One region of the Scandinavium tedordense genome, then DNA from elsewhere that is predicted to be linked to it. Evidence: predicted binding sites of a transcription regulator. Region 1 holds the regulator's gene; each other region holds the start of a gene.
What was found. The regulator Fur, encoded in region 1, represses iron uptake genes when iron is present. The targets are predictions, from matches to a motif close to ATAATAATGAGAACNACTATCAA.
Positions count from the first base shown of each region.

Region 2: sufA (Fe-S cluster assembly scaffold SufA) is a predicted target of Fur. The motif match lies at 2,002-2,024, and genes of this name have one in related genera.
Region 3: MUU46_RS14500 (TonB-dependent siderophore receptor) is a predicted target of Fur. The motif match lies at 1,665-1,687, and genes of this name have one in related genera.
Region 4: fes (enterochelin esterase) is a predicted target of Fur. The motif match lies at 2,170-2,192, and genes of this name have one in related genera.

Region 1 is NZ_JALIGG010000057.1:297,385-300,760, reverse strand. Features, by position in the region: gene ybfF (esterase) at 1-299, shown strand, start outside; gene ybfE (LexA regulated protein) at 431-724, shown strand; gene fldA (flavodoxin FldA) at 874-1,404, shown strand; gene fur (ferric iron uptake transcriptional regulator) at 1,721-2,173, shown strand; gene chiQ (ChiQ/YbfN family lipoprotein) at 2,264-2,605, opposite strand; gene chiP (chitoporin ChiP) at 2,655-3,376, opposite strand, start outside.
Region 2 is NZ_JALIGG010000056.1:109,871-113,246, forward strand. Features, by position in the region: gene sufC (Fe-S cluster assembly ATPase SufC) at 1-80, opposite strand, end outside; gene sufB (Fe-S cluster assembly protein SufB) at 97-1,584, opposite strand; gene sufA (Fe-S cluster assembly scaffold SufA) at 1,587-1,961, opposite strand; gene lpxP (kdo(2)-lipid IV(A) palmitoleoyltransferase) at 2,296-3,210, opposite strand.
Region 3 is NZ_JALIGG010000056.1:280,049-283,424, reverse strand. Features, by position in the region: gene MUU46_RS14500 (TonB-dependent siderophore receptor) at 1-1,615, opposite strand, end outside; gene MUU46_RS14495 (siderophore-interacting protein) at 1,827-2,696, shown strand; gene dsbB (disulfide bond formation protein DsbB) at 2,974-3,376, opposite strand, start outside.
Region 4 is NZ_JALIGG010000057.1:179,910-183,285, reverse strand. Features, by position in the region: gene entF (enterobactin non-ribosomal peptide synthetase EntF) at 1-677, opposite strand, end outside; gene MUU46_RS16755 (MbtH family protein) at 670-885, opposite strand; gene fes (enterochelin esterase) at 912-2,117, opposite strand; gene MUU46_RS16745 (TonB-dependent siderophore receptor) at 2,282-3,376, shown strand, end outside.

The DNA of each region.
Region 1 (3,376 bases):
AAGGCGTGATTCAGTTCCTGCTGAAGTCGTTCGTCGACGGTGCGTGGCGATTCAACGTGCCAGCGTTGTGGGATCAATATCCCCATATCGTTGGCTGGGAACCGATTCCTGCCTGGGACCACCCTGCCCTGTTTATCCCTGGTGGAAATTCGCCTTACGTCACCGCAGAGTACCGCGACGCGTTACTTGCACAGTTCCCGCAGGCCCGCGCGCACGTGATCGCGGGTGCCGGACATTGGGTTCACGCAGAAAAACCGGATGCGGTGCTGCGTGCGATTCGTCGATACCTGGCAGAATGATTAAAATCCGAGCAAGCAAGCGCCATTGTGCCTCCCGGCGTTGGCGTCCGGGTTTCGCTGATGTATGATTGCGCGCTATCTGCGCCGGGCCTGTCGTCTGGCGGCTTGTTTCCCCGAAGTCACTCTGAATCATGGCAAAAGAACAAACGGACCGAACGACATTAGATTTGTTCGCAAATGAGCGTCGCCCGGGAAGGCCGAAAACCAATCCGCTCTCGCGCGACGAACAATTACGCATAAATAAGCGTAATCAGCTTAAACGCGACAAAAGCAACGGTCTCAAACGCGTTGAGCTAAAGCTCAATAACGATGCCGTGGATGCGCTCAATGAACTGGCTGATGCCAGAAATATGAGCCGCAGCGAGCTTATCGAAGAGATATTGTTGCAACAACTGGCTGCATTACACGGCCAGGAACTTGTCTGAAAATACGGCAAAAAATCACTTTCATTTAGCAGAGAGTGCAGTACGGCGCGATTGCAGTTTCCGCGCACTTCTCCTCCTGCTATCATTGCCTTTATCTGTGGGCAACATTCCACCATCATTTCAATACGTTTCAAGAGGTTATTTTACTCATGGCAATCACAGGTATTTTTTTCGGCAGCGACACGGGTAACACCGAAAATATCGCGAAGATGATCCAGAAGCAGCTTGGCAAAGACGTTGCCGAGGTGCATGACATTGCCAAGAGCAGTAAAGAAGATCTCGAAGGTTTCGATATTCTGCTGCTGGGTATCCCTACCTGGTACTACGGTGAAGCACAGTGTGACTGGGACGACTTCTTCCCGACGCTGGAAGAGGTAGACTTCAACGGTAAGCTGGTCGCACTGTTTGGCTGTGGCGATCAGGAAGATTACGCAGAATATTTCTGTGATGCGTTGGGTACCATCCGCGACATCATCGAACCGCGCGGCGCAACTATCGTTGGCCACTGGCCGACCGAAGGCTACCATTTCGAAGCCTCTAAAGGTCTGGCTGATGACGCCCATTTTGTGGGTCTGGCCATTGACGAAGATCGCCAGCCAGAGCTGACCGCTGAGCGTGTCGAAAAATGGGTGAAACAAATCTCCGAAGAGCTGCACCTCGAAGAGATCAAGAACGCCTAATGATTTAGTACGGTGCAGCATCCGTGCTGCGCCGTATTAGCGATACGTTGTGTTAAATTAATAGATAAAAGCAATTAAATTAATCGCTACAAATTTTTAACTTTTGAGCACATGTCTGTACAATGTCACCTGTTTTGACGAGGTCGGATGTTTCGCTTTGCAGATGATGCCTCGTTTTTGAAAAGCATACTTTGCTCAGGGTTTACGTTCCCATTTAGGCCAGGCAGTCCTATAATGAGACGCATTATCCTGAATTCATTCTTAGTAATACTTCCCCATAGGGAAGTGTATCGCCTAGCAACAGGACTGATTCCGCATGACTGACAACAATACCGCATTAAAGAAGGCAGGCCTGAAAGTCACGCTTCCTCGTTTGAAAATTCTGGAAGTGCTTCAGGGGCCGGACAATCACCATGTCAGTGCGGAAGACCTTTATAAACGCCTCATTGATATGGGCGAAGAGATTGGTCTGGCAACGGTTTATCGCGTTCTGAACCAGTTCGACGATGCCGGCATTGTCACCCGCCACAACTTCGAAGGCGGCAAGTCTGTTTTCGAACTGACTCAGCAGCATCATCACGATCACTTAATCTGCCTCGACTGCGGCAAGGTTATTGAGTTCAGTGATGACTCTATCGAAACGCGTCAGCGCGAAATCGCCACTCGACATGGCATTCGTCTGACCAACCATAGCCTTTATCTTTATGGCCACTGCGCAGAAGGCGACTGCCGTGAAGATGAACACGCACACGACGCCGCTGAGAAATAATCAGCGTTTGCTCAAAAGCAAAAAGCCAACCTCGCGGTTGGCTTTTTTTGGCATAAATTTCAGGCAATCACAGAGGCCGATAGTTGAGGGTTATGGCTTTGTGGTTGTCGTGTTGTTGTTACGAATTTCCTTCCAAATCTGGTCACAGCGGGCTTTCACCGCCTGATCGTTGCCGGTATGCGTCGCCTGGATGCACTGTTGATAATCCAGAACCCGCACGGTTTCCTGATTGGCAAACTGCTGATGTGACTTCTCGGTTTTCAGTACGTCCAATACATTCTGACACGCCTGGATTTTATCCGGGTTGCCTTCGGCGGTGTTAATACACGCGCTGTACGCCTCTTTGAGCTTGTTATCTTCCTGTGGCGCCTGGGGTTGTGCGCATGCAACCAGCCCGGATGCCATCATAGCGATGAGAATCAATTTTTTCATGATACGGCCTCATAGGCGCGCGGCGACGTTAACGCTGCCGCGCGACTTGTCAGAAAATGGTGAACGGGGCGATAACAATGAATTTCACGTCACGCTCATCCTGGAAGATATTGCCGTACCCCCCGCCATAGCTCGGGATGTCGGAGTGGTTGTCGTATTGAGTAAAGTGCAGCTTGAACAGCGTGCCTTTCGCTCGCCCTTCCTGAACGGTGTACATCGCGTCGAGGCTGTAAGCTGACTCTTTAATTTTGTTTGAGGCGATATCTTCGCGCTGACCTGCACTATTGATAAGCCAGTCAGACGGTTTAGCATCCCAGGCATAAACATAAGACGCGCCCACGGCCCAGCCCGGCATATCCCAGTTTTTCAGATCATACATACCGCCGAAGAACACCGCTTTTTCGCCGTTGGCGTTGAAGTCTGAGCGGTTATCCCACCAGATATCCAGTCGGCCGTTGGAAGAAGCATAGGTTGGGGTCATACGCTGAAGGAAGTAACCCTGCTGCCCTTCCGCTTTTACCCATGTTCCTTCGAGACGCAGGTCAACAACGTCGCCCACTTTATAACCTAAGGTCAGAGCCTGTAGCCACGCGGTACCGTCATAGATATCGTTGATAGTGTTGCTGCTGACGGTGTCACGCGCACCGTAGAACTGGTAGCTGGTCGAGAGCGGCGCCCCGGCGACATCAAATTTATAGCTGGCTTTGGCGAAGTACTGATCCATAAAGCCTTCAGCCTGACCAAATGCTGCTTCGAGCACCAGGTCATTTT
Region 2 (3,376 bases), on a different contig from region 1:
CCCGGGCGAATTTCCAGATTAAGCCCGCGCAGGATCTCTTTATCTTCTACCGCTACCTGTAAATCTTTAATGCTTAACATGGGTGTCCCTTAATCCTTAACCGACGCTGTGTTCGAGGCTTATCGCCAGCAATTTTTGTGCTTCGACCGCAAACTCCAGCGGCAGCTCTGAGAAAACGTCCTTACAGAAACCGTTAACGATCATTGAAATCGCGTCGTCTTCGCTGATACCGCGTTGCAAGCAGTAGAAAAGCTGATCTTCACCAATGCGCGAGGTCGTGGCCTCGTGCTCAAGCTGAGCGGTGTTGTTGCGACATTCGACGTACGGGAAGGTATGCGCTCCGCTGTCCGGGCCAATCAGCATCGAGTCACACTGGGTGAAGTTACGCGCGTTGGTCGCCGTCGGCATGATTTTGACCAAACCGCGATAGCTGTTCTGGCTGTGTCCGGCAGAGATCCCTTTCGAGATGATGGTCGATTTGGTGTTTTTGCCGATGTGAATCATCTTGGTGCCGGTGTCGGCCTGCTGATGTCCTGCGGTCAGCGCCACCGAGAAGAACTCACCGATGGAATTATCCCCGCGCAAAATACAGCTAGGGTATTTCCAGGTAATGGCCGAGCCGGTTTCTGACTGGGTCCATGACATTTTGCTATTTTCACCTTCGCACAGCGCACGTTTGGTAACGAAGTTCAGAATGCCGCCGGTGTTGTTATCGCCCGGGAACCAGTTCTGCACTGTGGAATATTTCACTTCCGCATCTTTGTGGATAATCACTTCCACCACTGCGGCGTGTAGCTGGTAGCTGTCGCGCACCGGGGCCGAGCAGCCTTCGATATAGCTCACGTAGCTGCCTTCATCGGCCACCAAAATTGTGCGCTCGAACTGGCCAGTTTTTTCGGCGTTTATGCGGAAATAGGTCGACAATTCCATCGGACAGCGCACGCCTTTCGGCACATAAATAAAAGTGCCATCAGAGGCGACCGCGGCGTTCAGCGCGGCAAAGAAGTTATCGTTACCTGGCACCACGGTGCCGAGATATTTCTGCACCAGTTCGGGATAGTCATGGATAGCCTCGCCGAACGAACAGAAAATAATGCCCTGCTCGCCCAGTTTTTCGCGGTAGGTAGTGGCGACAGAGACGGAGTCGAAGATCGCATCAACCGCTACCTCACGACCTTCACGTACCGGCACACCGAGCAGGCTAAACGCATCTTCGACTTCCTGACTCAGGAACGCATTGGCCCCGGTTTGCTGAACCGCACCCGGTTCTGAGACACAGGTTTCATCGCAGTTACCGCAGGAGGGTGCTGAGTAGTAGCTGTAATCCTGATAGTTCAGTTTGTCGTAATGCGCTTTCAGCCAGTGCGGCTCTTCCATTTCGAGCCACGCACGAAACGCGTTCAGCCGAAATTCGAGCATCCACTCTGGCTCGTTGCGTTTAGAAGAAATGGCCCGCACTACCTCTTCGCTGATCCCTTTCGCCAGTTCGTCGGTCTGCAGGTGGGTAAAGAACCCTTCTTTATAATTGAGCTGACCACCGGCCCAGGTTTTGACATCGTCAGTTGCTTCAATATTACGTGACATAATTACTCCGCCTGAACCCCAAAACTTTCACCACAGCCACATTCATGCTGGGCTTTCGGGTTGTGAAACTTAAAGATCTGATTTAAGCCTTCGCGCACATAATCCACTTCCGTGCCGTCGATAAAAGGCATCGCCTGTAACGACACCCACAGCTTCGCGCCGTCAGACTCGAACAGTAGATCGTCCGCTTTCGGTTCGGTGACGGTATCCAGTACGTAAGCAAAACCCGCACAGCCGGAGGTTTTCACTCCCAAACGGATCCCCTGTACGCCCTGCTTGATTGCCAGATCGCACACATGCGCCGCCGCAGCGGGCGTCATACTGATTCCGCGCCAGGAAAAATCAGCCGGGTTGAAGGTTTCTGAATGCAATTCCATAGGTCCACCTTATACGTTGAAGCCATCAGGGCATCCCTCCATGTTAGTGATAATGATTATCACTTCAACCCCTTGTCAGCAGGGGCTTTCAGCAGAATGCCTCCAACAGAGGGCTTTTACTAAGCATAGACCCTGTGCGCAGACTGGACAGGGCTATCGGGAAATGTTCAATGCATTGAAAAATAAATGCTTTAACTTCAACGGCGGAGAAAAATTGCGGCAATGAAAAGATGTAAAGAAAATACCTATTTATGAGATAGGAATTGCTGTCTGCGGCGACAATAAAAAAGCCCCGTGGCAAATGCACACGGGGCTGTCATAAAAAATAGGTTCGTTAGTAGAGCGACGCCTGTCCGACCGGGCGCGTTTTGAAGCGACGATGCACCCATAAATACTGCTCTGGCGCGCGCAGGATCTCTTTCTCGATAACCTTGTTCATATAGCTCGCGGCCTTGAATTCGTCTTCAGTCGGGTAATCGGTCAGTGCTTCACTGATGTAAAGACTGTAACCCCGGTTATTGGCTTTACGCACCATGGTGATGGTCAGCAGAGCGGAACCTGATAAGCGTTGAAGCACAAACGTACCGTTGGTGGTCGCCGCCTCCGGGACGTTAAAGAACGGCGCGAAGGTGCTGCCTTTCGGGCCGTAATCCTGATCCGGGGCGAACCAGACCGCTTCCCCGGCTTTCAGCGCGCTCACCAGTCCACGCAGATTACGGCGGTCGATCATCGCTTTATTGGAACGCAGGCGCCCTTTGGTCTGCACCCACTCCATCAATTTGCTGTTATGTGGACGGTAGGTTGCCATCATTGGACGGCACAGACCCATCGTTCTGCCACCAAGCTCCAGCGACATGAAATGCACGCCGACCACCATAACCCCTTTTTTGTTTTCAAGCGCTTTGGTCAGGTTTTCGTAGCCTTCTACATCAAACCATTTTTTTACCCGGGCATCGCTCCAGAACCAGGCCATACCGGTTTCAATTAAACCCATTCCGAGAGAAATAAAGTTCTGCTCAATTAATTTCTCTTTTGCTTCGGCGGTCATATCCGGGAAACAAAGTGTTAAATTTGTTGACGCAATCTTTTCTCTTCTTTTCAAAAATGGACGCGCGGCGCGGCCGAGAGAAGACCCGATAATATACAGCAGCGGATAGGGAAGTTGGACTAGCAGCCACAGCACACCTAAACCAAACCAGGTTAACCCGTTGCGAGGGTGCAGTAGCGTTTTGTCGAAGGCTTTTGCCATCGTTAATTCCTGTAAGCATGTGAACCAGTAACGCATAAGGAAAAAACGAAGAAAATCATCAATCTTTAGGCGATACGTTGTGAATTTTCACGTCGATTAAAAGCCAGTTTTAACCGAAGCGCCAAAAGTCTCTTTGCAAAGTGAATCCAGAATAGAGACAAAAGTG
Region 3 (3,376 bases), on a different contig from region 1:
CTAATTCGTACGCATTTACTTTAATGCCGTCGAGCGTCGAATCATTGACGTTCACGCTGTTGTTCAGGCGGTAATGACCGTCAACCAGCGTGTAATTCCCGGAGCCGTAATACTTTGCCAGGTCAGGGATTTCAAAGCCCTGAGAGAAGTTAAACCACAGCTGCTGGCGGTCGGTGAGGTGGCCGAGGATCCCGGCGTTGAACAGCAGGTTGTTATAGTCAGTTTTACCGCCCGGTACCGCATCCGCTGAGGTTGCTTTCCCGTTGGCGATCGCCTGTTGCTGTGTGTAGCCGATAAAGTCATCGACCTTGTTTTCGGTGTACTGATAACGCACGCCGCCGGTTAAGGTGATGGCGCTAATGTCATAGCTCGCCTGCAGGAATGGCGCGAGGTTAGTGATGCTGTAGCCTGGATAACGGCCGACGTTATAGGCATTATCGAGCGTCATCCCGCCGCTGGCTGCGGCTTTGTCGAGATCGAAGAACTGCTGGTTGGCGTTAAACGATTCATGATCGACATCGACGCCCCAGGTCAGATTCAGATCGTCCACCGGCTTGCTGTTCAGCGTAAGCTTCCCGCCGTAAAAATCAGTTTTTTGCTGGGACGCGCCAATGCTGGTGACGGCGCCTTTGCTCAGGGTCGGGAAGGGGTAGAACGTCAGGCTTTCGTCGCGATAGTAAATTTGCGCCACCAGATCCTGACCCCAGACGTCGGTATTAGAGTACTGGAGATTAATAAGATGGCGTTCCGTGCCCGGCAGGCGATCGGAATTAAGATTGCCCTTGTTATATGCGTCGGCATCACCGGTTACTGCCGAGAAGTTATCTCCGAGGAACAGGCCGTGTTTGCCGTCTGACTGGCTTTTAAAATACTGTGTCGTCAGCTGGAACTGCTGATGGTCATCAATGTTAATCGTACCGGTGCCCATGATGTCCAGACGATCGGAATACTGCAAACCGGTTTGGGTGTTGTCGATAATCACCTCATCGCCGTTGCCGTCATACCAGCCTCCGTAACGCTGATACGCCACAGACAGACGACCGGAGGCGTTATCGTTGCCGCCGCTCACCGCCGCCGCGATATTTTCATCATGATCGTTATGGCTGTTAAAGCCGCTTTTTCCACCGGACTGGAACTCCACTTCGGTTTCAGGTTGGCCTTTTTTGGTGACAATATTAATCAAACCGCCGGTGCTGCCACCGCCGTACAGCGAAGTGGCGCCGGAAATGACTTCAATGCGTGAAATGTTGAACGGATCGATGGAGTCCAGCTGACGGCTGTCGCTGCGGGAGGAGTTCAGGCGTACGCCATCTACCATCACCATCATTGAGCGCCCGCGCATATTCATGCCGTAGTTAGTGCGCCCCTGGCTACTGACGTCCATACCCGGGATCAGCTGCGCCAGCACGTCTTTCAACTCCTTGCCACCCTGCACCTGCTGCTCAATATCAGCTTGTTCAATGACCCACGTGGTTTGTGCCATATCGGCAACAGTATGATTGGCCCGGCTGGCGGACACGACCAGCGTGTCTTCTTTTTGCGTTTCAGCCCAGGCCGAGGCGGAAAGCATGGCAAGTAAGCAGGGGTTCAACATCCACAAAATGCTGCGCTTCATTGTTATCAATTTCCCAGTAGTCGTAACAGAAGGTAAGAATGTGTCAATATTGATAATAGTTATCGTTATGATATTCATTCTGTTTACACTGGCAACTCATTTTGTCATATTTGTTTTCATTATCTCTATGATTTACCCACACTTTGTGGCGGTATTCCGTCTGTAGTCAGTCAGAGCCGGAGCGCCATTTTCCTTCGACAGGAGCCGTAACATGGCCGCGGGCTATCGTATTTTTAACGTCGTCTTAGCGCGGCGGATTCAGGTTTCCCCCTCTCTTTTACGCTGCGTGTTTACCGGGCCTGAAGTGGCGCAGATGAAACATGAATCGCCGGATCAACGCATCAAACTGCTGTTTGCCGAAGACGGGGAAGAAACGACCTCCATGGCGGTGAGCGACACCTGGTATCAGGATTATCTGGCGCTGCCGAAAGCGAAACGCCCAGTGATGCGTACTTACACGCTGCGTGAACTGCGGTTGGATGCGCAGGAGGTGGACGTGGAATTCGTGCTGCACGGTGACGGCGGACCGGCTTCGCGATGGGCAACACACGCCAGGCCGGGTGATGCGCTGCAAATGGTGGCCCCAAATGCTGCCTCAAGTGAAGACAGTGGCGGATATGAATGGCTGGATAACGATAGCGTGCGTCAGGCACTGCTGATTGCCGACGAAACGGCGCTGCCTGCGGCGATGGGTATTCTGGAACAGCTGGCGAAAAAATCGAATCCGCCGCACGTACAGGCTTTTTTCACAGTCCCGCATGAGGCTGACTTTCAGCGGAAGGATTTCCCTTTCGCCGACGTGCATTGGCTGGCGCGCGACAGGCAGGACGATTTACTGAGTGCGGTAGCGCACGAGGTGACGATCCCGGCGTATGCGCTGGCGCGAGAGCAGTCGACGGAAGAGAACAGTCTGGATGGATCGTTGCTGTGGGAAAGAGCGAGTGAGGCCGCGGGTTTTCAGGCCTGGGTGGCGGCAGAATCAACGCTGGTGAAAAACCTGCGTCGCAGCCTGATTGAGAAACAACAGCTCAACCGGGAATGTGCAAGTTTTATGGCATATTGGGCGCAGGGAAGGGCATAAAAAGGTTCCTGCGGTCTGATGCCCTCACCCCGGCCCTCTCCCACGGGGAGAGGGAGCAAACACTAAAACGGCAACCGTAGTTGCCGTTTGCTTTTACCTTGTGCGGTCTGATGCCCTCACCCCGACCCTCTCCCACGGGGAGAGGGAGCAAACACTAAAACGGCAACCGTAGTTGCCGTTTGCTTTTACCTTGTGCGGTCTGATGCCCTCACCCCGACCCTCTCCCACAGGGAGAGGGAGCAAACACTAAAACGGCAACCGAAGTTGCCGTTTGCTTTTACCTTCCGAAGAGGTCGCGTTTTTTCGGTTTGAACGGCTGGGCAATCAACACCAGCAGGCCGATGACCAGGAAGATCACAAAAATCCCCACCAGCCACTGTGGCATTTCCAGGGTCAGGAATGACCATTGGCGCTCGGCGCAATCGCCAGACGCAACAAACACCTGTGGCAGCCACTTATCCAGCGGCAGCCAGCTCGGGAAGCGAGCGGCAAAGTCGCAGGTCTGAAACGGGGAGGGATGCAACTGGATCATGGTGTGTTCCCACGCCAGCTGAACGCCACGCCAGGCGCTGTAAATCCAAATCAGAATACCGGCATAACGCAGCGGTGATTTCGGGGCAATGGCACCGACAATGCCTGCACCCATCACGCCGAACAGCGCAGAACGCTCATAGATACAA
Region 4 (3,376 bases), 120 kb from region 1:
CGCCAGATGGCGGTGGTCGAGGCGCGGCCCGGCAACGGTACAGCAGATAGCGAGGCCGGAGACGGCAACTGCTGGCGCTGCTCAGCCCAGAAAGCACCGTCGCGGGTCCAGGCGTCGCTGTCGCGATAGTGCTGATATTCATCGACCACTTCCGCAAAGGGCGTAAACGGTGATGCCGGCAACGTTTCGCCTTTCAGCAACGCGCGATATATGTGTACGATCTGTCGGGTGATGGCGGGAAAACTGAAGCCATCAACCAGCAAATGGTGATATCGCTGATACCAGTACCAGCGGTTGTCGGCCACACGTAACAGCTGATGACACACCAGCGGGTTGCCGCTGTCGACGCGGGTGTTTTGCGCTAAATCAGCCTGCATGTGTGCGAGTGCGGCGGCGTGCGCGTCGGCTTCATGACGTAAATCCTGCACCGCTGAAACACCCGGCGTGAGCGCGTCATCCACCCTTTGCCACGGTTCACCATTTTCTTCGGTGAAGCACATACGCAGAGTATCGGCCTGCGCCAGCCCCATCGTTATGGCCTGCTGTAACAGTGACGCGTCAATCGCGCCGTCGAGTTCAACGTAATGGGCGACGCTCCAGGCATTTGGCAGCGTGGAGAGCTGTTCCGCCATCCAAATCCCGGGCTGGGCCGCAACCAGCGGTAACCGTTCAGTCATGGCGACCTCCGGCAAAATGGGCAGGGTTCAGCGTGGTCCAGCGCGCCGCCAGCCAGGCGTTGCAGACCTCGGCGCTTTGCGGTTCACAGACGATTTCCCAGCCCGCCGGGAGGGCGCACTGCTGCGGCCAAAGGCTGTACTGCTGGCGAGAATTTTGCAGGATATAAAACTGCCCTTGCGCATCATCGAAAGGGTTACTGATTTGCATACCAAACTCCTGTCGTAAAGCGCGCTTTATGCATCGACCAGCGGCTGCCAGAGCGCAATCAGCCCCGCAGTAAGCCCGCCACGCCAACACAGCGCATCGTGTCCGCCGTCAACCTGACGCCAGAAAACCGGCTGCTGTTGTAGTTGTTGTAAGAGGGCCTGATTGGCCTCAAAGATGACCGGCTCGCGACGTCCGGCTTCAAGCCAGATGCGCAGGCCTTGCGCTGAAAATTCACCGCGAGAAAGTTTTTCAAGAATAACGCCGCCATGGCGATCGCCACGTTTCGGCCACCAGTAGGAGCCGGACTGGCTCAGCACGCAGCCAAAACGCCGCGGCCAACTGAGCCCGGCGAACATGGCTGCCAGTCCGCCGAAGCTTTGCCCGGCGACAAGCGTGCGTTCCGGCTGCTCGCTGAACGGCGCGATGCGCTGAATCTGTGGCAGTAATTCTGCCTGTAACGCCTGCCAGAAATCGGTGTTGCACGGCATTTCCGCGCTGCGATGGGCGGTGTCGATGGCATCCACCAGCACGTACACCGCTGCGGGAAGCTGCCCTTCGCTGGTCAGTCGGGCGAGCGGAGACCACACCGGCATACTTTCAGCCCAGAATTGACCATCAAGCAAAATCGCCAGCGGCCGCGCATGCTGCGACGGTTTTCCGGTGGTGTAAATCCACACCCGGCGGACGTTCCCAAGACGCTGACTGCGCCATTGAATACACACCGGCGGCGTGTACGGTTCGTCAGGGCGGTCCCAGCCTGGCTGTTCAGGGGCATCGGGCAGTGACAATGCCGATACCGCATGCCCGCGTCCACCGCGCCAGCTGTGCTTATTGCGCGGATCGGCCATCGCCTGCGGCAACAATTTTCGCCAGCCTTCGCGCAACAAAATGCGATTTGGCGCGTCGCCGTTAAACAGCGCTGCATCGAAATCATCGTCACGTTCGGAAGGAATAAAACAGTAGCTGCCGCGCCAGCTGGCAGGTAGCCGCGTGTGCCACTGCCAGACGTCGGTGCCCGGCACACGGGACAGCGTCTGCGGCACTGAATTCTGGTGATGATCGGTCACGCCGGTGATGTAAAGCCACACCCGCTTGAGAGTCGAATGCTGCTCGCTGCCCGCCGGATCGCGCCAGAAAAACGTGACGTGGCAAAACTCCCCTTCCCGCCGCCATTGTGGCCCGTCAATGCGTTCCCACCAGGCAGCACTCCCTGTCGTTACCGTCTGCGCCACGTCAACCCCGCGTTATGTGTGGAATTTTGTTACACCTCAAAATTTATTGATAATATTATTGATAACTATTTGCATTTGCAATAGCGTATTGGCGCGCGTTTAGAACATTTACAGCCTCAGAAGTATGCCGGGGCTTTACACTTACAGCAGGACGTTGGCTCACAATGAATAACAAACTCAAATCTCTGGCCTTACTGGTCAATCTGGGTATTTACGGGGTGGCATTACCAGCATTCGCAGAAGAGACCGCAAAGGCAAAAACTGCAGACGCTGAAGAAACCATGGTGGTTACCGCGGCGCAGCAGAACCTTCAGGCGCCAGGTGTTTCAACCATTACCGCCGATGAAATCCGTAAACGCCCGCCCGCTCGTGACGTTTCCGAAATTATCCGTACCATGCCTGGCGTTAACCTGACCGGTAACTCCACCAGCGGCCAGCGCGGGAATAACCGCCAGATTGATATTCGCGGCATGGGCCCGGAAAATACCCTGATCCTGATTGACGGTAAGCCTGTCACCAGCCGTAACTCCATTCGTCTGGGCTGGCGCGGCGAGCGTGATACCCGTGGCGACACCAGTTGGGTTCCGCCAGAGATGATTGAGCGTATCGACGTTATTCGTGGCCCAGCGGCGGCACGCTACGGCAATGGCGCAGCAGGCGGCGTGGTGAACATCATCACTAAGAAAGCCAGCAATGAGTGGCACGGGACATGGGACACTTACATGAACCTGCCGGAGCATAAAGATGAAGGCTCCACGAAGCGCACCAACTTCAGCCTGACCGGCCCGATGGGCGGCGATTTCAGCTTCCGCCTGAACGGCAACCTGGATAAAACTCAGGCCGATGCCTGGGACATTAACCAGGGCCATCAGTCTGAGCGTACCGGAATTTACCAGAACACCCTGCCCGCCGGGCGCGAAGGGGTGGAAAATAAAGACATCAATGGCGTGCTGCGTTGGGACTTTGCGCCGATGCAGTCACTGGAACTGCAGGCGGGCTATAGCCGTCAGAACAACCTGTACTCGGGTGATACCCAGAACACCAACACCAATGATTTCGTCAAAGAGAACTACGGCAAAGAGACCAACCGTCTGTACCGTCAAACCTACTCTCTGACCTGGAACGGCGGCTGGGATAACGGCATCACCACCAGCACCTGGGCGCAGTACGAACACACCCGCAACTCGCGTAAAGGTGAAGGCCTTGCGGGCGGCACGGAAGGTATCTTCAACTCAGATAAATTCGTCGATATCGATCTG